DNA from 2 places in the Clostridium oceanicum genome. Region 2 is predicted to be linked to the other one. Evidence: predicted binding sites of a transcription regulator. Region 2 holds the regulator's gene; the other holds the start of a gene.
The links. The regulator LexA, encoded in region 2, represses DNA repair genes until DNA is damaged. The targets are predictions, from matches to a motif close to CNAACANNTGTTNG.

Region 1 (12,476 bases), on a different contig from region 2:
AAAATTAGATATATAAAAATAAATGAATACTCTCTCTACCATATGAGCAAAATAATCATATGGTAGGAGGGAATTTCATGTCAGATGAGAAAAAAAATATTGAAAAAGAAAAAAGAGAATCAATAAAAGAGTTAGGTACTTTAAATGATTTACCTAAACAAGAAGATAGAATACAAGTGTTACCTATAATAGGCCAAATTGAAGGGCATATGGCAGTATCACCTCAAACTAAGGCCACCAAATATGAACATATAATTCCGCAACTTATAGCACTTGAGACTTCTAAAACAGTAGAAGGAGTTTTTATAATATTAAATACAGTAGGTGGAGATGTTGAAGCAGGTCTTGCTATATCTGAAATGATAAGAAGTTTAAGTAAGCCTACAGTATCTCTTGTTATAGGTGGAGGTCATTCTATAGGAGTGCCTTTAGCTACTTCAGCAGATTATTCATTTATATCTCCTACAGCAACTATGATAGTTCATCCTATAAGAATGAATGGATTAGTTATAGGTGTTCCTCAAACTTTTGATTATTTTAAAAAGATGCAGGAGCGTATATTAGAATTTATAGTAAGAACTTCAAAAATAGATAAAAAAACTTTAGAAGGCTTTATGCTTAAGACAAATGATTTGTTAAATGATATGGGAACTATATTAATTGGAAAACAAGCAGTTGATTGTGGTATTATAGATGAAGTTGGTGGTATAAGCAAGGCTTTAAAGAAATTGGATAGTTTGATAGAGGAAAATAATAAGTAATTATAAGCCATAGAATTTTAAAATTCTATGGCACTTTAATGCTTTTATAAGTAAAATATTTCTTTGTTTTTTATAAAATCAATATTTTTTCTTTTAGAATTTTATTTAAATGTGCCTTAATGAGAATTTTCTATTAACAAACATATCTTTGATATTTTAATAGAAAGGAATAATTAATTTTAGTGTAGAATTTATATAAGGAGGTGGATGAAAAGTGGCGAAAAAAACAAGAAGAAAAACTAAAAATACTAAAGAAAATAATAAATCTAAATTAAAAGGAAGTAATGATATAAATGGAATAATACTTATTTGTTTAGGGATTTTTGTGCTCTTTAGTGTATTTGCATCTAATTCTATGGGAATAGTAGGTGTTTTTATAAAAAAGATACTTATAGCCATGGTAGGCTTAGGCGCTTTAACATTTCCAATTCTTATGATATTTATAGGAGTATGTATTATATCTAAAAAGAATAAAATTAATTTTAATTCTAAGTTTTATGGAATAGTTATATTTTTAGTTACAACCTTATTGCTTATACAGATGGTTTTACTTGAAGAATATGATGGAAATAATGTTGTACAAGTTATGGAAAACTTTTATAACAGTAAAGATATCATTCATGGAGGACTTTTATCTTATTCTTTAGATAAACCACTTTTTAAACTTTTTGGAAGTGTAGGATCTTATATAATATTTTTATGTCTTTATATAATATCTTTTATATTAATATTCCAAGTTTCTTTAAGTAGCGTTTTTAAAGGAGTAAATTCAAAATCTAAAGATTTTACTAAGAAAATTAATGTTAAAGATGGCTCCGAAGATAAAAAAGAAAAAATGTATAGTGAACCTAATTATAAGGATGATGAAGACAGTAAGAAAGATAAATTTATAAAAAATGTTACTAATAAAATTAAAATTTTAGATTTTATGAAATCTAAAGATGATATAGAAGACTCTAGGGATAAAGATAAGAAAGAAGAAATAAATATAGTAGACAGTAGTGAAGACACAAATAGTAGAGAAAGCAGTAATATGCCTTTAGAAGATGCTGTGTCTATTGATGAGGAATTAAATAAAAAATTAGATCATGAAAGTAAAAACCCTATTGTAGATTATACATATCCAGGCTTAGAACTTTTAAAGGAAAATAATAAGTCTAAACTTGGTAAACAGGATAAACAAGAATTATTAGAAAATGCTAATAAATTAGAAGAAACATTAAGTAGTTTTGGTGTAGAGGCTAAAGTAATTCAAGTAAGTAAAGGTCCATCAGTTACTAGATTTGAACTTCAACCAAGTGTTGGTGTTAAAGTTAGCAAAATTGTTAATTTAGCAGATGATATAGCTTTAAATTTAGCAGCTTCAGCAGTTAGAATAGAAGCTCCAATACCAGGTAAATCAGCTGTTGGTATTGAAGTTCCAAACAAAGTTTTAACTCCTGTATATTTAAGAGAAGTTATAGAATCAGATAAGTTTACAAACTTTAATAAGGGGCTAGCCTTTGCTCTTGGAAAAGATATAAGTGGAAATTGTGCAGTGGCAGATATTGCAGGAGCTCCCCATCTTTTAATTGCAGGAGCTACAGGTTCTGGTAAAAGTGTATGTATAAATTCACTTATACTTAGTATTTTATATAAATATTCACCAGAGAACGTAAAACTTCTTATGATCGATCCTAAGGTAGTAGAACTTAGTATATATAACGGAATACCTCATCTTTTAATACCCGTTGTTACTGACCCTAAGAAGGCAGCAGGAGCTTTAAATTGGGCTGTAAATGAAATGGATAAAAGATACGAACTTTTTGCTCAAAACAATGTTAGAAGTATAGAAAGCTATAATAAATTATATGAAAAAGGTAAAATAGATAATAAACTTCCATATGTGGTTATTATAATAGACGAACTTGCAGATCTTATGATGGTATCAGCAAGTGATGTGGAAAATTATATAGCAAGACTTGCACAAAAGGCTAGAGCGGCAGGAATGCATCTTGTAATTGCAACTCAAAGGCCATCAGTAGATGTAATAACTGGTATGATAAAGGCAAATATACCTTCTAGAATATCCTTTGCAGTATCAAGTTCTATAGATTCTAGAACAATACTAGATATGTCTGGTGCAGAAAAGCTTTTAGGAAAAGGAGATATGTTATTTTTCCCATCAGGAGATTCAAAACCTACTAGAATACAAGGAGCTTTTATTTCTGAAAGTGAAGTAGAAAAAGTTGTTGAAAATATAAAGAAAAGTCAAGGAGAAGCAGACTATAGAGAAGAAATAATAGATAAAATAGATACAGCAACTAATGTATCTAATGGAGAAGAAGATGAACTTTTAGGAGAGGCTATAAAAATAACAGTTAACCAAGGTAAAATTTCAGCTTCCTTTATACAAAGAAGATTAAAAGTAGGATATAATAGGGCAGCTAGAATTATAGAACAGATGGAAGATAGAGGGATAATATCTCAAAGGGAAGGTAATAAAGCAAGACAGGTTGTTATAGATGAAAATGACCCTATTTATGGAAAGTATTTTGATAAAAATTAATTATTAAAGATAAATATATTTTATAGTACTTGTAAAATAATTAAAGTAGTTTTAAAATAGTTTTTAGGCATGTAAAAATAAATAATAAATTTATTTTTATGCTTTTAGGCACTAATTTTAAATAACTTTAGGAGGGCAAATAGTAAGTGAATAAGTTTAAAGTGGCACTAATAAGTTTAGGTTGTGACAAGAATAGAATAGATTCAGAAATAATGCTTAGTAATTTAAATGGAGAAGGAGTTATAGTAGAGGATCCTAAAGAAGCAGATGTAGTCATTGTAAACACTTGTGGGTTCATTGAAGAATCAAAGCAACAATCGATAAATACTATTTTAGAGATGGCAGAATATAAAAAAAGTTATAATTGCAAGGTTTTAATAGCTACCGGTTGTTTAACTCAAAGGTATAAAGAAGATATAGAAAAACTTATACCAGAGATAGATATAATTTTAGGAGTTAATGATTATGATAAGCTTTTAGATAGTATAAAAAGATTTATAAAAAAAGGAGATAAGAGTTTTTATTATAATTATAGTGATAAAGTTATAAATGAAGGAAGAAGAATTTTAACTACTCCATCCTATTCTTCTTATGTAAGGATAGCAGAAGGTTGTAATAATTTTTGTACATACTGTATTATCCCTAAAATAAGGGGTAAATATAGAAGTAGAAAGAAAGAAAACATATTAAAAGAAGTAGAAAATTTAGCATCTCAAGGAGTAAAAGAAATAATACTTATAGCTCAAGACACTACTATGTATGGAATAGATTTATATGGTAAAAAAATTTTACCAGAGCTTTTAAGAGATATTTCAAAAGTAGAAGGTGTAGAGTGGATAAGAATACTTTATTGTTATCCAGAAGAAATAACAGATGAACTTGTAAAAGAAATGGCAGATAACAAAAAAGTCTGTAAGTACTTAGATATTCCTATTCAGCATATAAGTAATAATATATTAAAAAGAATGGGAAGAAAAACTAACAAAGAGGCAATATTAAACATAATAGAAAAACTTAGAGAAAACATAGAAGGTATAACTTTAAGAACTTCTTTAATTGTAGGATTCCCAGGAGAAACTAAGGAAGATTTTGAAGAACTTAAAGATTTTATAAAAGATACAAAACTTGATAAAGTTGGAGTTTTTAAATATTCAAAAGAAGAAGGAACACCAGCAGCTATTATGGAAAATCAAATAGATGAAGAAGTAAAAGAAAAAAGAGAAGAAGAAATAATGATACTTCAACAAGGGGTTTCAAGAGATATAAATAGCGATAAAATAGGAAAATGCTATGATGTATTAGTAGAAGAATTTAAAGATAATATGTGGTATGGAAGAAGCTTTGAAATGTCACCAGAAATTGATGGAGATATATCTTTTAAAGGTAATAAAGATATAAAAATTGGTGATATAATTAAAGTTATGATAACTCATGCTTTAGAATATGATTTAATAGGAGTTGTTCAGGATGAATCTTGCAAATAAATTGACAATTTTAAGAATTTTTTTAGTTCCTATATTTCTTGTTTTTATTACAATTAAAGATATACCCTATGGTACAGTTATAGCTACAGCTATATTTATAATTGCTTCTATAACAGATAAACTTGATGGGTACATAGCAAGAAGTAGAAACCAAGTAACTAAATTTGGTAAGTTTATGGATCCTTTAGCAGATAAGCTTTTAGTTACAGCAGCATTAATTTGTTTAGTAGATTTTCAAATAATACCAGGAGTAGTTGCTATAATAATAATCGCTAGAGAATTTGCAGTAACAGGCCTTAGAACTATAGCTTCTTCAGAAGGTATAGTTATAGCAGCGAGTAAATGGGGAAAATTAAAAACAGTTATACAAATAATAGCCATAATATTTGGCCTTGTAAATTTAAATTACCATAACAATATATCTATATTAAATTTTATAATGGATGTAACAAATAAAAATTTACAAACAATCACTGATTTTATGATGATTCTTGCAGCTATTATAACTATAATATCTGGAGTAGATTATTTTGTTAAAAATAAAGAAGTAATTAGACATGATAAATAGGTTTAGTTATATATTTACTTGTCAATAATTAAAATAAAAGTTCCTTGAAGGGGCTTTTATTTGTATTTATTATTAAGGCATATTTAAATAAATAACTAGATAGTTTTTAGCTGTTTTGTAAAGTGATTTTTCTTTAGAATACACTTATAGAGGGATTTCTAGTGAAAACTAAAGAGAAAGTTTAAAAAAATAGCTTTGAATTTTTAATATATTATTTATTTTAATATGCAAAATGTTAAATTATATATTTACTACAAAGTTTAAATTTATGATTTTATTCTTGACCTTACTCTAAAAATAATATATAATTTTAATTAGAACGGATGTTCGTAAAATTAAGGAGGTAGGTTATTTTATGGCAAATAATATAAATACAGATAAATTAAAAGCAATAGAATCAGCAATGTCACAAATAGAAAAACAATTTGGTAAAGGTTCAGTAATGAAATTAGGAGAAGAAAGCATATTAAATGTTGAATCAATATCTACTGGAAGTTTAGATCTTGATATAGCCCTTGGAATAGGGGGAGTACCAAGAGGAAGAATAGTAGAAGTTTTTGGACCTGAATCTTCAGGTAAAACAACAGTAGCTCTACATATGATAGCAGAAGCTCAAAAGGCAGGAGGCACAGCAGCCTTTATAGATGCAGAACATGCCTTAGATCCTGGCTATGCTAGAAATTTAGGGGTTGATATTGAAAGTTTAATAGTTTCACAACCAGATACTGGAGAACAGGCTTTAGAAATAACAGAAGCATTAGTTAGATCTGGTGCAATAGATATAATAGTTATAGATTCAGTAGCAGCTTTAGTTCCAAGAGCAGAAATAGAAGGAGAAATGGGAGATTCTCATGTAGGACTTCAAGCAAGACTTATGTCTCAAGCATTAAGAAAATTAACCGGTTCTATAAATAAAACAAAATGTGTAACAGTATTTATAAACCAATTAAGAGAAAAAGTAGGTATTATGTTTGGAAATCCTGAAACAACTCCCGGTGGTAGAGCACTTAAGTTTTATTCATCTGTAAGACTTGATGTAAGAAGAATAGATTCTATAAAACAAGGAGATGCTATTTTAGGAAATAGAACAAGAGTAAAAGTAACTAAAAATAAAGTAGCTCCTCCATTTAAAAAAGCAGAATTTGATATTATGTATAACGAAGGAATTTCAAAAGAGGGAAATATATTAGACGTTGGTGTTAGAGAAGAATTAGTTCAAAAAAGCGGGTCATGGTATTCTTATAACGATACAAGATTAGGGCAAGGAAGAGAAAATGCTAAACAATTTTTAAAGGAAAATCCTAAAATGTCATTAGAAATAGAAAATAATATCAGAAAAAAATATAATTTGCCTATAAATGTAGAAGAAAAGGAAGCTTCACAAAATAATAAAAAAACTGAAACTACTAAAAAATAAATTTATTAATTAAATATATTTTTGCTTTAGAAAATAAAAAAATATTAATCTTCTATATTAGTTGATATCAGCTTGACAATGGAAAAGTTTTAATATAAAATTAAGACAAAATCTGGTTTAGCATATATGGTCCAATTGAATAGTATGACACCTTTTCTAAGCTTCATGTTACTTAATATATAAAGCTCAAAAAAGCAAAGGAGGTGTTTTAAATGGGTCCTATATATATAATAGTTGCAGTAGTTATAATAATAATATTGTTTATTATAGGTTTGTATGTTGTAGATAAAAAAGCTAAAGATAAACTATCGAAAGCAGCTGAAGAAGCTCACAGATTGAGAGAAGATGCTGAAAGAGATGTTGAATCTAAGAAGAAAGAAGCTATATTAGAATCCAAAGAAGAAGCTCATAGACTAAGAGCAGAAGTAGAAAAAGAAGTTAGAGAAAGACGTAACGAGGTTCAGCGTCTTGAAAGAAGAGTAATTCAAAAAGAAGAATCTTTAGATAAAAAGGGTGAAGCTCTTGAGAAAAAAGAAGATTTCTTAAGCAAAAAACAAGGCGAAATAGAACACAAAGAAAACAGTATCCAGGAGCTTTATGATAAACAAAGAACAGAACTTGAAAGAATTTCTTCACTAACTAGTGAAGAAGCAAAGGAAATATTATTAGAAGAGGTTAGAAAAGAAATAAAACATGAATCTGCAATGCTTGTAAAAGAAATAGAAACTAAAGCAAAAGAAGAGGCAGAAAAGAAGGCTAGAGAAATCATTACATACGCCGTTCAAAGATGCGCAGCAGATCATGTAGCAGAAACTACAGTACACGTAGTTAATCTTCCTAACGATGAAATGAAGGGAAGAATTATAGGTAGAGAAGGAAGAAATATCAGAACATTAGAAACACTTACTGGGGTTGATTTAATAATAGATGATACACCAGAAGCAGTCGTTTTATCTGGTTTTGATCCTATAAGGAGAGAAGTTGCCAGAATTGCTTTAGAAAAATTAATAGTAGATGGAAGAATTCATCCAGCAAGAATAGAAGAGATGGTTGAAAAAGCTAAGAAAGAAGTAGAAAGTGATATAAAAGAAGAGGGAGAACAAGCTACCTTTGAAACTGGTATACACGGTCTTCACATGGAATTAATTAGATTACTTGGAAGACTTAAATATAGAACTAGTTATGGTCAAAATGTTTTAAAACATTCCATAGAAGTAGCTTACCTATCAGGACTTATAGCTTCAGAACTTGGCATGGAACCAACACTTGCTAAGAGAGTTGGATTACTTCATGATATAGGTAAAGCTGTAGATCATGAAATAGAAGGTCCACATGCTATAATAGGAGCTGAAATGGCTAAAAAGTACAGAGAATCACAAACAGTTGTAAATGCTATAGCAGCCCATCATGGTGATGAAGAACCTAAATCTCTAGAGGCAGTGATTGTTCAAGCTGCAGATGCTATATCAGCAGCAAGACCAGGTGCTAGAAGAGAAACTTTAGAGGCCTATATAAAAAGGCTTGAAAAGTTAGAAGAAATTGCAAATCAGTGTGAAGGTGTAGAAAAGTCATATGCAATTCAAGCTGGAAGAGAAATTAGAATTATGGTTAAACCAGAAGTAATAGATGATGCAGAATGTACAGAAATGGCTAGAAATGTTGTTAAAACTATAGAAAGCGAATTAGAATATCCAGGACAAATAAAGATAAATGTAATTCGTGAAACTAGAGCCATAGAGTACGCAAAATAAAAACAAAATAATAAAAATAAATTCCTTTTAATTTTAAAATTTACTAAGATTTACAAAAATTAAAAGGAATTTTCTATTTTTTGTAGAATATATATACTAAATAGATATGACAATAAACAAAAATAAAGTTAATATAGGAGGTTTACTTATGGAAGTATTAAAAGTTTCAGCAAAATCAAGTCCAAATTCAGTGGCAGGAGCTTTAGCAGGGGTACTAAGAGAAAGAGGAGCTGCTGAAATACAAGCAATAGGAGCAGGTGCTATAAACCAAGCTATAAAAGCTGTTGCTATAGCTAGAGGCTTTGTTGCTCCAAGTGGTATCGATTTAATATGTATACCAGCATTTACTGATATAGAAATTGATGGTGAAGAAAGAACGGCTATAAAACTTATAATACAGCCTAGATAAAATTCACATAATATTTAAATATAAAGGGCTTGAATTAAATTCAAGTCCTTTAATTTGCGTTAAAAATATGTTAAATTATAATAGTATAAATATGATGTCAGATAAAAGGGAAAAAATTACACTGAATTATATATAATTATGAGGAAGACTTAAGAGGAGTGAGTGTATGAATATAAAGGCTATTCTTCAATTGATGAGGCCTAAACAGTGGATAAAGAATTTTTTTGTGTTTGCAGCTATAATATTTTCTGGAAACCTATTAAATTTAAATCTACTTAAAATTAACATTGTAACATTTATATTATTTTGCTTAACATCATCAACTATATACGTATTAAATGACATAGTTGATTTAGAAAAGGATCAAAAGCATCCAGAGAAAAGAAAAAGACCACTTCCAAGTGGAAAAGTATCTAAAAATACTGCTATAATTTTAGATATAGTTATATTTCTTGTTGTAATGTTTACATCTTATAAGTTTGTTAGTTATAGAATAATGCTTATATATATGACTTACATAATAACTAATATAATGTATTGTTTTAAGCTTAAAAACGTAGTTATATTAGATGTTATGCTTATAACATTAGGATTTGTACTTAGAGTTGAAAGTGGAAGTATAGCTACAGGGGTTAGAGTATCTCCTTGGTTATTTTTGTGTACTATATTGTTGTCTTTATTTTTAGCATTAAATAAAAGAAAAAGCGAAATTATAACATTAAAAGACAAGAGAGGATCCCACAGAAAGATTTTAGAAGATTATTCTATAGAATTATTAGATAATATGCTTACTATTGTAACGCCATCTATATTAATATCTTATTGTTTATATACTTTTAGTTCTGTACAAAGTAGAAGTATGATGTATACTATTCCTTTTGTATTATATGGTATATTTAGATATCAATATTTAATGACTAAAAATAACATTGGTGGCAAGCCAGAAGACGTATTTCAAAAGGACATCCCTTTTTTAGTAGATATAATACTATGGGTTTTGTCAATTGGTGTTATAATATACATGAAGCTTTAGGAGAGGGGTATATATAAATACTATGTATGGAAGTTTAGAAGTAATGAGTAATAAAAAAAATAGTAATAGTACTATTTATTATAAAATTATTATGATAATATCACTTTTATTTTGTATTTTATGGGTAAGTTTTATAAATACAAAGCCATTTTCAGATTTTCAGTATTATTATAATTTATCAGTTCAAATAGCAAATGGTGGTTCCTGGGGAAATACCTATACATCTGTAGGTTATTGTATAATACTTGGAGGAATATTTAAACTATTTGGAGCAAGTGTATTAAAGGCTAAAATATTTAATATAGTTCTTGCTTTTTTAAATAATTTTATTTTTTATAGATTATTAAAAAAATTAGATATAGATGAGAAACGTATGAAGATAGTTTTTACTATTTTTGCATTTTTCCCTAACAATATATTTTATACTAGTGTACTTGGAACAGAAATATTATTTACTACAATGCTTTTATTAGTTACTAATGTTTATTTTGGTAATTTTAAATATAAATATATATTACTAGGAGTATTAACTGGTGTAATAACTATAATAAAACCATTTTTTATGGTCTTTGCCTTTGCAGTATTTTTAGTTGAACTTTTAAAAGAAAAAAAGTTTTTACATTCTTTAAAATGCAGTTTAACTATATTTGTAGTTTCAGCTATATGTATAGCTCCTTGGATTTATAGAAATACAAAAATGATGGGACAATATACATATGTATCAAATAATGATGGTATAGTATTATACATAAATAATAATTCTGAGAATACTTTTGGAAGATGGATGGCAGCTGCAGATGTTAAAGATTCTTTAGTTAAAAAGGAAGAATATAAAAAAGCTAATATGACTGAAAAAAATCATATGTTAAAAAAAGAAGCTAATAAGTGGATAAAAGCTCATCCAAAGGAATTTTTAGTATTAGGTACAAAAAGACTTGTTAATACATATTTTTTAGGTGACGATATAGGATATAGTACCTATGGATCTGGTTTAAGTAGTCAAACTAAATTTAAAATGGTAGTAAAATCTACTATTCTTAAAAATATATTTTTTATACCAGCTATAATATATATATTACTTTATAGCATATTTATACTGTATAAAATCATAAAAAGACAAACAGAAACTTTAAATAAATTTAATTTATATATTACAGTAATATTTTACATGTTTACAACAATATATTTTGTAACAGAAGGACAAGCTAGATATGCCTTTCCTTTAATATTTATAATTATATATTTTTGGTTTTATATAGTAAAATATTTAGTATTACTATTTAAGGAGTTTATAAAATGATATATTTAATATTAGCATCGGTTTTCTTAAGTTCTTTAGGACAAATACTTGTAAAATACGGAGCAGGAAATTTAGATTTAAATTTTGCTACAGGAGCAATAAGTAGTATAATTCAAATTTTGAAAAACGTACCGGTAATGGCTGGAATAATAACTTATGGACTAAGCTTTCTTTTATGGATAAAAGTACTTAGTAAAGTTGAACTTAGTTATGCATATCCTATGGTTAGTTTAGGCTATGTTTTAGTTATGATATTCTCTTATTTTGTTTTTAAAGAAAATATAACTTTTATAAGAGTTTTAGGAGTTGTTTTTATAATAACAGGAGTAATATTAATAGCAAGAAGTTAGTGTTTTATATTTAATTTAATATATAGGTTTAATAAAGGGAGGCAAAGTAATGAATTTATCTAAAAAAGCTACTAAGATTGAACCATCTTTAACATTAGCAATAACTGCAAAAGCTAAAAAAATGAAAGCAGAAGGATTAGATGTAGTAGGATTTGGAGCAGGAGAGCCAGATTTTGATACACCTTCAAACATTAAAAACGCAGCTATAAAAGCTATAGAAGAAGGATTTACAAAATATACTTCAGCATCTGGAATAGATGATCTTAAAAAAGCTATAGCAAATAAACTTAAAGAAGATAACAATCTTACTTACAAAAACAGTCAAATAATTGTAAGCACAGGAGCAAAACAGTGTTTATCTAACGTATTTGAAACTATATTAAATCCAGGAGATGAAATTATATTAGGATCACCTTATTGGGTAAGTTATCCAGAACTTATGAAGTTATATGAAGGTGTTCCAGTATTTATTGAAACAAAAGAAGAAAAAGGATTTAAATTTACTGTTAGTGATTTAGAAAAAGCATTAACTTCAAAAACTAAAGGACTTTTATTAAACAGTCCAAATAATCCTACAGGTACTTTATATACTGAGGAAGAATTAAAAGAAATAGCTGAATTTGCTAAAAAACATGATCTTATAATAATTTCAGATGAAATATATGAAAAACTTGTATATGGTGATGAAAAACATGTAAGTATAGCTTCTTTATCAGAAGATGCTTATAATAGAACTGTTGTAATAAATGGTATGTCAAAAGCTTATTCTATGACTGGTTGGAGAATAGGATATGCAGCAGGACCAGAAGATATAATAAAAGTTATGAGCAGCATTCAAAGCCATACAACTTCAAA
Region 2 (12,476 bases):
ATAGGCACAAGTACTTAATGTTATTATAGTATCTTTACTATTTAAGTTTATATCTGTATTAAATAATGACTTGTTTTTTATTGTATTTAAAAATAAAGAATATTCTTTATATATATTATTATAGATTAAAAGTTAAATGGAAGAAATACAACTGAAAATATAATCTTTTAAAATCAACATATTCAAAAATCTAAGTAATATTTATAATATGTTAATAATAGATTAGTAACAAGAATAAAGTTTAAGTAAACGTTTAATAATTTCTATTTACAGAAAAATTTTAGATTTTCAATCTATTTAATAGATTATTTATATTGATGATAAATTATAAAGTTTGCCATTAATAATTACATAATTCATAAATTATTAATCATTTGTAAACATATTGTACATATATACATATCATACATATTGAGTGTGTTTATCAATTTCATTAAACGTTTTCAAATATTATTTTACATACTTATAATATTTTGCATAATTAAATTTTAATATCAAGTTGGAGGTATGTTTAATGTTAAAAAACAAATTATCAGTTATCCTAGCATCTGCTTTATTCACATTTTCTTTACTTGGAGCAAAGCCTGTTTATGCTAAAACAACGGATAACTCAAATCCAAACAATTCAACTGTTCAAGAAGAAGTACAAAAAGCTAAAGACAGTGGTCAAAAAGTAACAATTATGTATTATTGTGATGCTGACAACAACTTAGAGCCTCATTTATTATCAGATATTGATGAAATGAAAAAAGGGTACCATAATAATCCTAATTTGAATTTAATAACACTTGTAGATAGAACACCAGGATATACTAATCAAAAAACAACTTTAGGAGAAAATTTTACAGATACAAGACTATATAAGATAGAGCATAATAAAACAGAAAGATTAGATGGAGGAAATGAATTTCCTGAAATAACTAAGAATAGCAACTACGAAGCCAATATGGGGAATCCTGATGTTCTTAAAAAGTTCATTAACTATTGTAAAGCTAATTATAAAGCTGATAAATATGTTCTTGTAATGTCTAATCATGGTGGAGGAGCAAAAGAAAAATTAAAACAAAATCCTAAATTAAAAAAGGCAATTTGTTGGGATTATAGCAATGATGAAGATTGTCTTTATATGCCAGAAATTTCAGATCATTTAAATTCTTCTCAATCTGTTGATGTTCTTGCTTTTGATGCATGCTTTATGGGTACTGCAGAAGTAGCATATCAATATAAACCAGGTAATGGTGGATTTTCAGCTGATAGTATAATAGGTTCTGCTCCATCAGTTTGGGGTGATGGTTTTCAATATGATACTATTTTCAATAGAATAAAAAAGGGTGGAGAAGTTACCAATGAAAGTGATTTAACATTAGGCGGAAAAGAGAAAAGTTTTGATCCTTCAACTATTACTAACGAAGAGCTTGGAGCAATCTTTGTAGAAGAACAGAGAGATTGTACAAAAGGTGATAGATATGGTTATGACCAACAATTAAGCTTTTATGATTCAACTAAGATTAACTCAGTAAAAGAATCTATAGATAAATTAGCTATTAACTTGAGTAAAGAAAATAAAAAAGCACAAATAGAAGACTTAAGGGGAAGTAAAACAAAGAGTGTTAAAGTAATGCATTATTTTGATGAAAGTCAAGCAGATTATTGGGCTTCTTATCCATACTTTGATATATATGATTTATGTGAAAAAATAAATCAAAGTAGTAATTTTAGTGAGGAAACTAGAACTTTAGCTTCAAATTGTATGAATAAAATAGACCAAATGGTAGTTTATTCTTTTGAAAATTCATACCAATCATTTAAAGAAGGTAAAAACGGATTAAGTATATTCTTGCCAGATGGAGATGGAGAATATAAATATGGTGATTGGTGGTCAGGATATAAAACAATTTCTTATCGTAAATTGCACACTTGGTATAATTCAATAGATACAGTTAAAGAAGGATTAGAACCTTACGGAAAATTAAGATGGTGTAAAGATGGTGAAGATTCTAGAGTTAATAAAGTTGGTAACTGGTTTGAACTTTTAGATTCTTGGTTTGATAGTAGTAACGATTCAAAAGGCGGAGTTAACCATTATCAATGGTAATTTAAAGATTTAAATTCTTTATTTATGAATAATAAAATTAGTGATTATAACTATAAAAATATGAAATTATAAATATAAAAAACTAACGGATGGTTTAAAACCATCCGTTTTTGTCTATAATAACAACTAATACTTTCTATATAATCCAACTAATTTTCCTAGAACTTTACATGTATCTACTATTATAGGTTTCATTGTTTTATTTTCAGGTTGAAGTCGTATATGATCTTTTTCTTTAAAAAATCTTTTTAAAGTAGCTTCATTCTCTATAAGAGCTACAACTATATCACCATTTTCACAAGTATTAGATTTTTCAATTATAGCTAAATCTTCATCCATTATTCCAACATCAATCATACTTTTTCCAGATACTTTTAACATGAAAAGTTCATTAGTACTTTTTACATATTCTATTGGGAGTGGAAATATATCTTCAATATTTTCTATAGCTAAAATTGGAGCTCCTGCAGTTATAGTTCCTATAATAGGAATATTTACAATTTCTTTTTTAGTGATATTTTCTGAAATTTCAATAGCCCTAGTTTTAGTTTTATCTCTTTTTATCAAGCCTCTTTTTTCTAATTTTTTCAGATGGCTATGTACTGTAGAGGTGGAACTTAAACCTACTGCTTTGCAAATTTCTCTCACAGAAGGAGGATAGCCTTTTTCTTTTATTTGAAGTTTTATGAAGTTATAAATTTCTTCTGGTTTATTACTGGTCCTGGCCATAATTACACCTCTCTTAATATTTATTAATTTAAATTATACCACAAAATTCAAATTTCATCAAACTTATGTTCTTTTCTTATAGAGAAATATGAAAATATATGATTTAATAGAATAACTAGACTTTATCTGTTATAATTATAGTTGCTTTAAAATATTAAATGCAAAATGGAAAAGAGGTTTTTAAATGGAAATAAAATATTGTATATTTAATGAAAAAAAAGTCTGTGACAACTGTGGAGAATGTGATGTATGTGATTTAGACTCTAATAAAAAATGTGATAACTGTGGTAAATGCCTAGAAAAAGAAGGGTATGATACTAAAGCTATAAAAATAACTGACGTTAATGAAGATAAAAAATTTATAAATAAAGATGAATTTGAAAAATCAGTAGAAGAAATTCAATCAGAATATAAAAATTGGGAAGAAATAGATGAATTTGTTAAAGATAAAAACAATAAAGATAACATAGATTCTAAAGAAAAACTAAAATCTTTATTAGAAGATTATAATGATGATTATAAAGCATTAGAGGATACTTCAATAGAAAATAGGGAAGACATAACTATAGAATTTATTGATGATATAGATGGACTAGAAGAAGTTTTAGAAGATGATGATAGACTAAAGAGAGTAGGGAAGGAACAATTTCCAGGGTTTATAAAACTAAATGATAAAGATAATAACTAACTAATACAACTAGTTAGTTATTATCTTTTTACTTTGCCCTCTTTTATTGATGTGTAACCAAATATACATAACAACTATAAAATAACAATCATTATAAGGATTTCAATTTGTAAAAGCTCTCTTAAACTTTAAAAATAAATCTATTTTTTATTTTTTTAAAACTTGCTTTGATTTAATGGATTTGATTTTATAGCTTCTCTTAATTTTTCGCTATCTACATGAGTGTATATTTGGGTTGTAGATACATTTTCATGGCCTAATATCATTTGAAGACTTCTTATATCTACGCCTCCATACTTATACATTAAAGTAGCTGCTGTATGTCTTAACTTGTGAGGTGAATATTTATCTTTATCAAGGCCTGCTTTTATTACATATTTTTTCACCATAAGTTCTACAGATCTTTTGTTTATTCTAGTATAGTTTTTGCTTAAAAAAAGTGCATCTTTATCTACTATTTTTTCTTTATTTTCTTTTCTTACATTTAAGTATGAATCTATAGATTGTATACATGCATCATTTAAATAAACAGTTCTTTCTTTGTTTCCTTTCCCAATAACAGTTAATAGGTCATTTTTTATATTTGATATATTTATACCACAAAGCTCTGAAAGTCTAAGACCGCAATTTAAAAATAAAGTTAATATGCAATAATCTCTTTCTTTAAATCTTCCTTCTACAGAAGATAACAATTTTAAGCTTTCATTTAAAGTTAAATAAACTGGATTTCTTTTACTTATTTTAGGACTTTCAAGTTCTGATGCTGGGTTTTCATTTATTATTTTAGCTTTTCCATATAAAAACTTAAAAAAAGATTTTAGGGTAGCTATTTTTCTAGCTCTAGCATAACTGCCATTATGTCTGTAATTTTCAACAAAAGATATAAAAGCATATAGATCAGATAGTGTTACTTCTTTTATAATATCATCAGTTATATCAGATATTTTTATTTCCTCAAACTCAATATTCTCATTTAGCATCCCTTTGTATAATTTCAAAAACCTAAAAAACATAATTAAATCTAACTTATAAGCATCTATAGTATTTTCGGATTTTCCTTTTATAGTTCTTAAATAGTTTAGAAAATCATTAATTCTCATAGGCGTTGAATTATCATATATTTTACTTAAATTGTACTTCATTTGTAAAAAACCTCCTAAAAATAGCTACAACTTCGCTAAATATACATTTAACGAATATAATATTCTATAAAAGAGGGGTAAATTCCTGCTTATTTATATATTTTTTATTATAAATTTCATTATTAGTACTAATACAACCTTGTTAAAGTTAAAATTCAAAAGAAAAATACTTCAAAATCCTTTTTCTTTAATACTACTAATACTATAAGTATATAATATTAGTAGTATTAAAGATTTAAATATTTACCTATTCTATTCAAGCTTTTTATATCAATTGAAATATATTATCAATTAGTTTTTGAATTTGTATTTCAATCTATTTTCATATTATTCTTCATTAAAAATAATATAATTTAGTATTAATACTAATTCATTTTCTTAAAAATGCAATATACATGTAAAATATCTATCATCTATTTATTTGTTTCTTATGAAAAAAAGTTTTATCAAAAACTTACTTTTCTACGAATGTGAAAATATATTTTTTATAAATATAATACAGAAGGTATATACAATTTAGGTAAAAATTAAATTTTAATAAAAAAATATTTTATAATATACATAGTAGTTTACACAATATATATTATGTAAACTACTATGTATACTTAATATTAAAAATAGATTTAATATTCTAAATTAAATCTAAATACTGAAAACTATCCTTATTATTTTCTAAACATAAAAAACATTTTAAATTTTTATTTAATTCTAAAAAATATGACTATAAAATAAATTTATAGATATACTAAATATGTATTGAAAAAAATTATATTTTATAATACTATTATAAATATAGTTTATATAATAAATTTACAAAGGAAAGAGGTACTTAATATGCTACCAATAAAAATGAGCGATTTAGCTTATAATGAATTTAAGAATATGTTAGATTCTAATAATATAAATTCTAATATTTTAAGAGTTTATTTAGAAGGAAGTGGATGAGGAGGTCCTTCATTTAATATCGTTCTGGATGAACAAAAAGAAAATGATTTAGTGTCTCCTATTAAGGATTTAGTATTTTTAGTTGAAAAATCCCTTTATGAAGAATTTGGCGGTTTTACTTTAAAATGTAGTGAAGAAAATGGATTAAATGGTTTTTCAGTAGAACCTAAAATACAACCAGAAGGTTCAGGTTGTGATAGCTGCTCTAGTTGCAGTTAGTTTATAAATAGAATCGAAAAGAGTACCTAGACATTTGATATTAAATATCTAGGTACTCTTTTATTTTATATAATTTAGGTTAAATGTTTTGGCTAATATTATAGATTTCTTTCGTAAGATTCTACCATTTTTTTAACCATGTTTCCGCCAACATAACCGTTTTGTCTTGAAGTCAAGTTTCCTTTATCCATAGAATCATAGTTGTTTATACCTACTTCATTAGCTGTTTCCATTTTTAATTGATTTAATCCTTGTCTTGCTTCTGGTACTACTAATTTGTTTGAATTATATGCCATTTTAAACAACCTCCTTTTATAAATTATCTTTAGTTTAGTTTGTATTTTGTTCTGTACTATAAGTTTATCCAATAGTGAGATTTTTATTCTATAAGTTGAAATATTTTTTAGAAATATTTTGCTACATCTGTTTCTTTAAAAATTATAGATTTCTTTCGTAAGATTCTACCATTTTTTTAACCATGTTTCCGCCAACATAACCATTTTGTCTTGAAGTTAAGTTTCCTTTATCTACAGAGTCATAGTTACTTATGCCTACTTCATTAGCTGTTTCCATTTTTAATTGGTTTAATCCTTGTCTTGCTTCTGGTACTACTAATTTGTTTGAATTATATGCCATTTTAAACAACCTCCTTTTATATGGTTATATTTTGTTTTTTAAGTCTTTACTTTTATGTCTGTACTATCATTTTGTGCAGTTTTATGATTTATATTACAGAAAATTAATGGTATTTTTTCTAAGATTTTAAATTTAAAAAATTGAACCATATTAATTCACCCATTTTCCTATGTATCTTATTTTTTTAAAATTAAAAATCATTTTTTCTATTGTTACTATTATTAATTTCAAAGTTAGATTAATAGTATATGATATAATAATTATGAATCTTTAACTTAGGAGGAATATATTTATGAAAAAAATATTATTAACTGGAGGCAATGGTTTTTTCGCTTCAAGATTCACTAAATTCTATGAAAATAAGTACAACATACTTGCTTTAAGCCACAAAGATTTAGATATAACAGATGAAGATAAAACATATAAAGCTATAAAAGAATTCGCCCCGGATTATGTCATCCATACCGCTGGCATTGCTAATACTAATTTTTGTGAAGAAAACCCTGCTTTTACCTATGATATAAATGTAAATGGAACTTTAAACGTAGGTAAAGCTTGCAAAGATTTAAATTGTAAAATGATTTTTTTAAGTTCAGAACAAGTGTATAACGGAAATATGGAAGAAGGTCCTTATACAGAAAATATAAAACCTATACCTAATACTGAATACGGAAAACAAAAACTAGAAGCAGAAAATAAAATAAAAAACATATTAGATGAACTTTGGATTTTAAGATTCACTTGGCTCTTTGGACTTCCTGAAAAAAATTGTAAAGTTAATGCTAATATAGTTTCAAATATGATAAATTCTATTTTAAATGGAAAAGACATAAAGGAACCAGTAAATGAATATAGAGGAATGACATACATATATGAATTAATCGAAAATTTTGAAAAAATCTTTGATATTCCTTATGGTATTTATAACATAGGCAGCGAAAACAATTTAAATAGATATGAATGTGCTTGCCTTGTTTTAAAAGGATTAGGTTTAGAAAATAGATTAGACTGTTTAATTAAAAAAGATTTTGAAAAATACAAAGACAAACCTAGAGACTTAAGAATATCTAATCAAAAATTAAAAGATCAAGGTATTAAATTTAGTCTTACAAAAGATGCTATCTTAAAATGCCTCTCAGAATTTAATTATAAACTGTAAAAAATCAACTGTAATTGAAACTACAATACCCTTATATTTAATGGGTTAAATTTATTATTAAATAATTATAATCATATAAATAAAAGCCATAATGACATTAATTCATTATGGCTTTTACTTATTATATTATAGGTTTTCTCTATAGAATGGCATAGACATACATCTTGGGCCGCCTCTTCCTCTAGATAGCTCTGAAGAAGGCATAGTTAATACTTCTACATTATGTTTATTTAAAATTTCATTTGTTACATAATTTCTTTCATAAGTTATAACTTTTCCTGGAGAAATAGCTAAAGTATTTGAACCATCATTCCATTGTTCTCTAGCAGATATTATCTTATCACCATCACCACATCTTATAAGAGTTATATCTCTTTTTAAGTATTTAGATAATATTTTTTCTAAAGTATCAATTTCTTCTTTTACAACTATTTCTTTTTTAGATTTATCATAAGTTATAGCATTAACTTTTAAAGTACCTTCTATTTCACCATGAACCGTAAATTTATCATGATCAAGCATAGTAAATACTGTATCTAAATGCATAAATGCTCTTACTTTTGGTATTTCAAATAATAGTACTACTTTAAATTCTTCATTTGATTCAAACAATCTTTTAGCCAAAGCTAGTACTGATTTACTATCAGTTCTTTCGCTATGCCCTATAGCAATTACATCTTTTGATAGAATTAATTCGTCTCCACCTTCTAAAGAATATTCTTCGTTTCTGTTATACCATAAAGGTACATTATTGTTTCCGTATTTAGGATGGTGGGTAAATATGTATTTACCGAAGATAGTTTCTCTTTTTCTTGTTTGCGTTTTCATAGTATTTAAAGTAACTCCACTTCCCATACATGCAAAGGGATCACGAGTAAAATACAAGTTAGGCATAGGATACATTATAAAAGGATACTCTATGTCCCCTTCATCAAGACCTATTTCATTCATTCTTACTCCTGCCATCACTTTAGTAATCAATTCTTTTTCATTCATATTATATAAATAATCTTTTAGTTTATTACTTATATTAGCGTTTATATCTCCGCTTTCTTTTATTACTTCTTCAATAAATTGTGTTTTAATTTTACTATTTGTAATAGACTCTGCTGCTAAGTTTTCTAAGTATAAAACATTAACACCGTTGTTTGTTAAAATACTAGCAAATTTATCGTGCTCTTGTTGAGCAACTTTTAAAAAAGGAATATCATCAAACAATAATCTATCCATATAATTAGGCGTAATATTTTCTATTTCTTGACCTGGCCTATGAAGCATAACAGTTTTCAATGAGCCTATCTCTGAATAAACATTAATTTTTTTATCTGAATTTGTCAAAGCTGTGCCCTCCTTTTTGGATAATTTTAAAAAATATCCAATTTCATCGTATTATTTTTATAAAATTATGTCAATGTTTTAAATATTATATCTTTTTTATAAATGAAAGTTTATACATTGTTAAATTTGTATTTATTTGAATTATTATGAAATCCTTAATTCATAAATTATAGGTTTTACCTATAAATATCATAAAATAAGCAACTTTTATATGATATTATTTTATATAGTATTATGTTATCAATGAATTTTAATACATAATAGAATAAAAATTTTTTTAAGTGAATATTAATTCAATTAACAGAAATCAAGGGTAATTATAAGGACTATATCTTAACTTAATCCATTACAATTACCCTTGATTTAAACAACTTTTTAAAACACATATTTAATAACTTTTAATATCATATTTTAGAAAATATCTATTCAAAATTTTATTCATTAGATTTAAGAAGAGTTAAATTACCTTTTATTTCATAATTTATTCCTTGAGGAATATATACAGTTTCTTCTTTTGATATTTTAAGGCTATTTTTATCACAACTTATTGTTCCTTCTCCATCAATTACAACAAAACAGTTAAATCCATCTTTTGAAGAATCTTTATAAGTATCTTTTACTTCTATTTTATTAACTTTAAAATAAGGTGTTTCTAAAGATGAGAAGTTTTCTATTTTTCCACCTTTATTTTCACCAGTATAATCTATAACATTCAAAGATTGTTCTACGTGTTCTTCTCTTCCTCTGCCCCAATCGTATAACCTGTAAGTTATATCGCTATTTTGTTGAACTTCTATTAGCTTAAGTCCTCCTTTTATAGCATGAACGGTTCCAGAAGGTATATATATAAGATCTCCAGGTTTAACTTCTGTCTCTTCTAATTCTTCTTCTAATTTACCATCATTTATAATCTGTCTTAATTTTTCTTTATTAAGTCCTTTTTTAATTCCTGAAATTAAAGTAGCACCTTTTTCCGCTTCTAGTATATACCAACATTCTGTTTTACCTTTGCTATTTTCATGTATCCTAGCATATTCATCATCTGGATGAACTTGAACAGATAAAACAGAATCTGCTTTTATTATCTTTACTAGTATTGGAAATACTTCTTTAAATTTTTCTACATCTTTTAAAGCTTCACCTTTTAAATCACCATTATCAACAATTGATGGTCCATTAGGATGACATGATACAACCCATTTTTCCCAACCCCAAATTGTTTCCTTTAAAAAAGGCGAAAGTTTATAAATATATTTTGTCATATAACCACCTCAATTTTAATATTACACAATACATTATACACTAATTAAAATAAAAATATATACTTTTAACCAATAAATAAATACATTAAATCTATTCTAATTGATATCAATTAATATAATTAACTATTAAGGTATCTTTTATAAAATTATGAATTAATATACACTATCATAGAATAAATAAAACCATATATAAATCGCAAGATTATAGGCAAAAAGAATTAATTTTGCAATATTACTTTTAAATTGTCATGAAAAAAGGTATAATTAAATTGCATCTCTAAAAATATTCATAAAAGATAAATAATATTTTAACAAAATATATACTAGTTTTATAATAAATCCTTATTTTTATTGTTATATAGGAGATGAACCAATAAAAGTTATAAAGATATAATATTCAATTGTCAATATAATGCATTTGTATATTAAACTTCTTTACAATATACTTTAAATAACTTACTAAAAATGTATTTTTTTATTTAAATGTGTATTTCTAAAAAAATTAATTTTAATGGTGTTCATATGAAAACGTATAACTAAACTTAAGTCTTAATAATATTTTCATAATAAAACTTAAACAGTAAAAAATATTATATATATATTAATATAAAATTTTTTATTACTTAGAAAGGGGCAAATTATGCAAAAAAAAATTGATATGAAACCTAGAAAATATTCTAGTAAGGAGTTATATAAATTTATAATTCCTTCAATTATAGGTATGCTATGTTTCATGACACCAATTTCTTACAACGGAGAAGTTACTATTCCAGTAGCTGTAATGTCTAAATTTATACAGACAGGACTAGAAACTGTACTACCAACTATAATGACTGTAGTCATTGCAATCACATTCATATGTTCCACAATAACAAAAGTTTTTAAACCTAAAGCTATTCTAGAAAATAAATATTGGAATAATTTATTTAATATTACACCATTATGGTATGTAATAAGAACATTAGGTTTTATTTTTATAACTTTAACTTATTTTAAAATAGGACCTGAATGGGTATGGTCAGCAGATACCGGTGGATTTTTATTTACCGATCTTTTACCTGTTTTATTTTCTGTATTTATTTTAGCAGGATTGCTTTTACCACTATTGCTAGATTTTGGTCTTTTAGAGTTCTTTGGTGCATTACTTACTAGAATTATGAGACCAATATTTACTTTACCAGGACGTTCTTCTATAGATTGTATTACTTCTTGGTTAGGTGATGGTACCTTAGGAGTACTTCTTACTAGTAAACAATATGAACAAGGCTACTATAGTGAAAGAGAAGCATCCGTTATTGGAACTACTTTCTCAGCTGTATCTATAACATTTAGTTTAGTAGTAATTTCACAAGTTAATCTTACTAGATTATTTGTTCCATACTATTTAACTGTATGTTTAGCAGGTGTTGTTGCAGCTTTAATATTACCTCGTATACCACCACTTTCTAGAAAACCAGATAATTATTATATGGGACAAGAAAAGAAAAATAAAGAAACAATACCAGAAGGATTTACTCCTTTTAAATGGGGTGTTAAAACAGCTGTTGATAAAGCTAGTGAAAATAACAGTGTTTCTGGATTCTTTAAATCTGGATTTAAAAATGTTTTAGACATGCTACTAGGTGTAACTCCTGTAGTTATGGCTATGGGAACTTTAGCTCTTATCTTAGTAACATATACTCCAATATTTAAATGGATTGGAATGCCTTTTATTCCGTTCTTAAAATTATTAGGAGTACCAGAAGCTGCAGCTGCTTCTCAAACTGTTATTGTTGGATTTACTGATATGTTCTTACCTTCAGTTATGGCAGCTACAATTAAGAGTGAAATGACAAGATTTATAATAGCAGGTCTTTCAGTTACTCAATTAATTTATATGTCAGAAGTTGGTGGATTATTATTAGGTTCTAAAATACCAGTTAATTTAAAAGACTTATTTATATTATTCTTAGAACGTACAATAATAACATTACCTATTTTATCATTAGTTGCACATATTATATTTTAAATATTTGTAAATACAAAGAATCCTTTTATAAAAAAGGATTCTTTTTTATTTTATAAAATAATTTTAATCTATGTTTTGGATTTTAAAAACAGCATACCTTACATATATGTAAGGTGTTTGTAAGGCCTTATATATAAGGATCTATGTTATAATTGTATAAGACACATTGAAATAAATAATCGTTTTTTTATAAGTTGCTTTTTTAAAAATTTTTAAAATAGAACTGTTACAAGAACCTGAGTAACTGTATTTTAT

Region 1: a site for LexA is predicted at 5,678-5,691, ahead of recA (recombinase RecA). Genes of this name have one in related genera too.

What each region holds. Positions count from the first base shown of each region.
Region 1 is NZ_BAAACG010000006.1:147,091-159,566, forward strand. Features, by position in the region: gene ABDZ71_RS04090 (ClpP family protease) at 78-761, shown strand; gene ABDZ71_RS04095 (FtsK/SpoIIIE family DNA translocase) at 976-3,309, shown strand; gene rimO (30S ribosomal protein S12 methylthiotransferase RimO) at 3,456-4,793, shown strand; gene pgsA (CDP-diacylglycerol--glycerol-3-phosphate 3-phosphatidyltransferase) at 4,777-5,361, shown strand; gene recA (recombinase RecA) at 5,717-6,778, shown strand; gene rny (ribonuclease Y) at 6,991-8,529, shown strand; gene ABDZ71_RS04120 (stage V sporulation protein S) at 8,678-8,938, shown strand; gene ABDZ71_RS04125 (decaprenyl-phosphate phosphoribosyltransferase) at 9,105-9,971, shown strand; gene ABDZ71_RS04130 (hypothetical protein) at 9,994-11,271, shown strand; gene ABDZ71_RS04135 (EamA family transporter) at 11,268-11,621, shown strand; gene ABDZ71_RS04140 (pyridoxal phosphate-dependent aminotransferase) at 11,671-12,476, shown strand, end outside.
Region 2 is NZ_BAAACG010000010.1:10,063-22,538, forward strand. Features, by position in the region: gene cloSI (clostripain) at 515-2,095, shown strand; gene lexA (transcriptional repressor LexA) at 2,222-2,824, opposite strand; gene ABDZ71_RS10680 (hypothetical protein) at 3,009-3,512, shown strand; gene ABDZ71_RS10685 (tyrosine recombinase XerC) at 3,668-4,654, opposite strand; gene ABDZ71_RS10690 (HesB-like protein) at 5,489-5,818, shown strand; gene ABDZ71_RS10695 (alpha/beta-type small acid-soluble spore protein) at 5,917-6,114, opposite strand; gene ABDZ71_RS10700 (alpha/beta-type small acid-soluble spore protein) at 6,257-6,454, opposite strand; gene ABDZ71_RS10705 (SDR family oxidoreductase) at 6,747-7,613, shown strand; gene arcA (arginine deiminase) at 7,740-8,951, opposite strand; gene ABDZ71_RS10715 (type I phosphomannose isomerase catalytic subunit) at 9,386-10,213, opposite strand; gene ABDZ71_RS10720 (YjiH family protein) at 10,854-12,221, shown strand.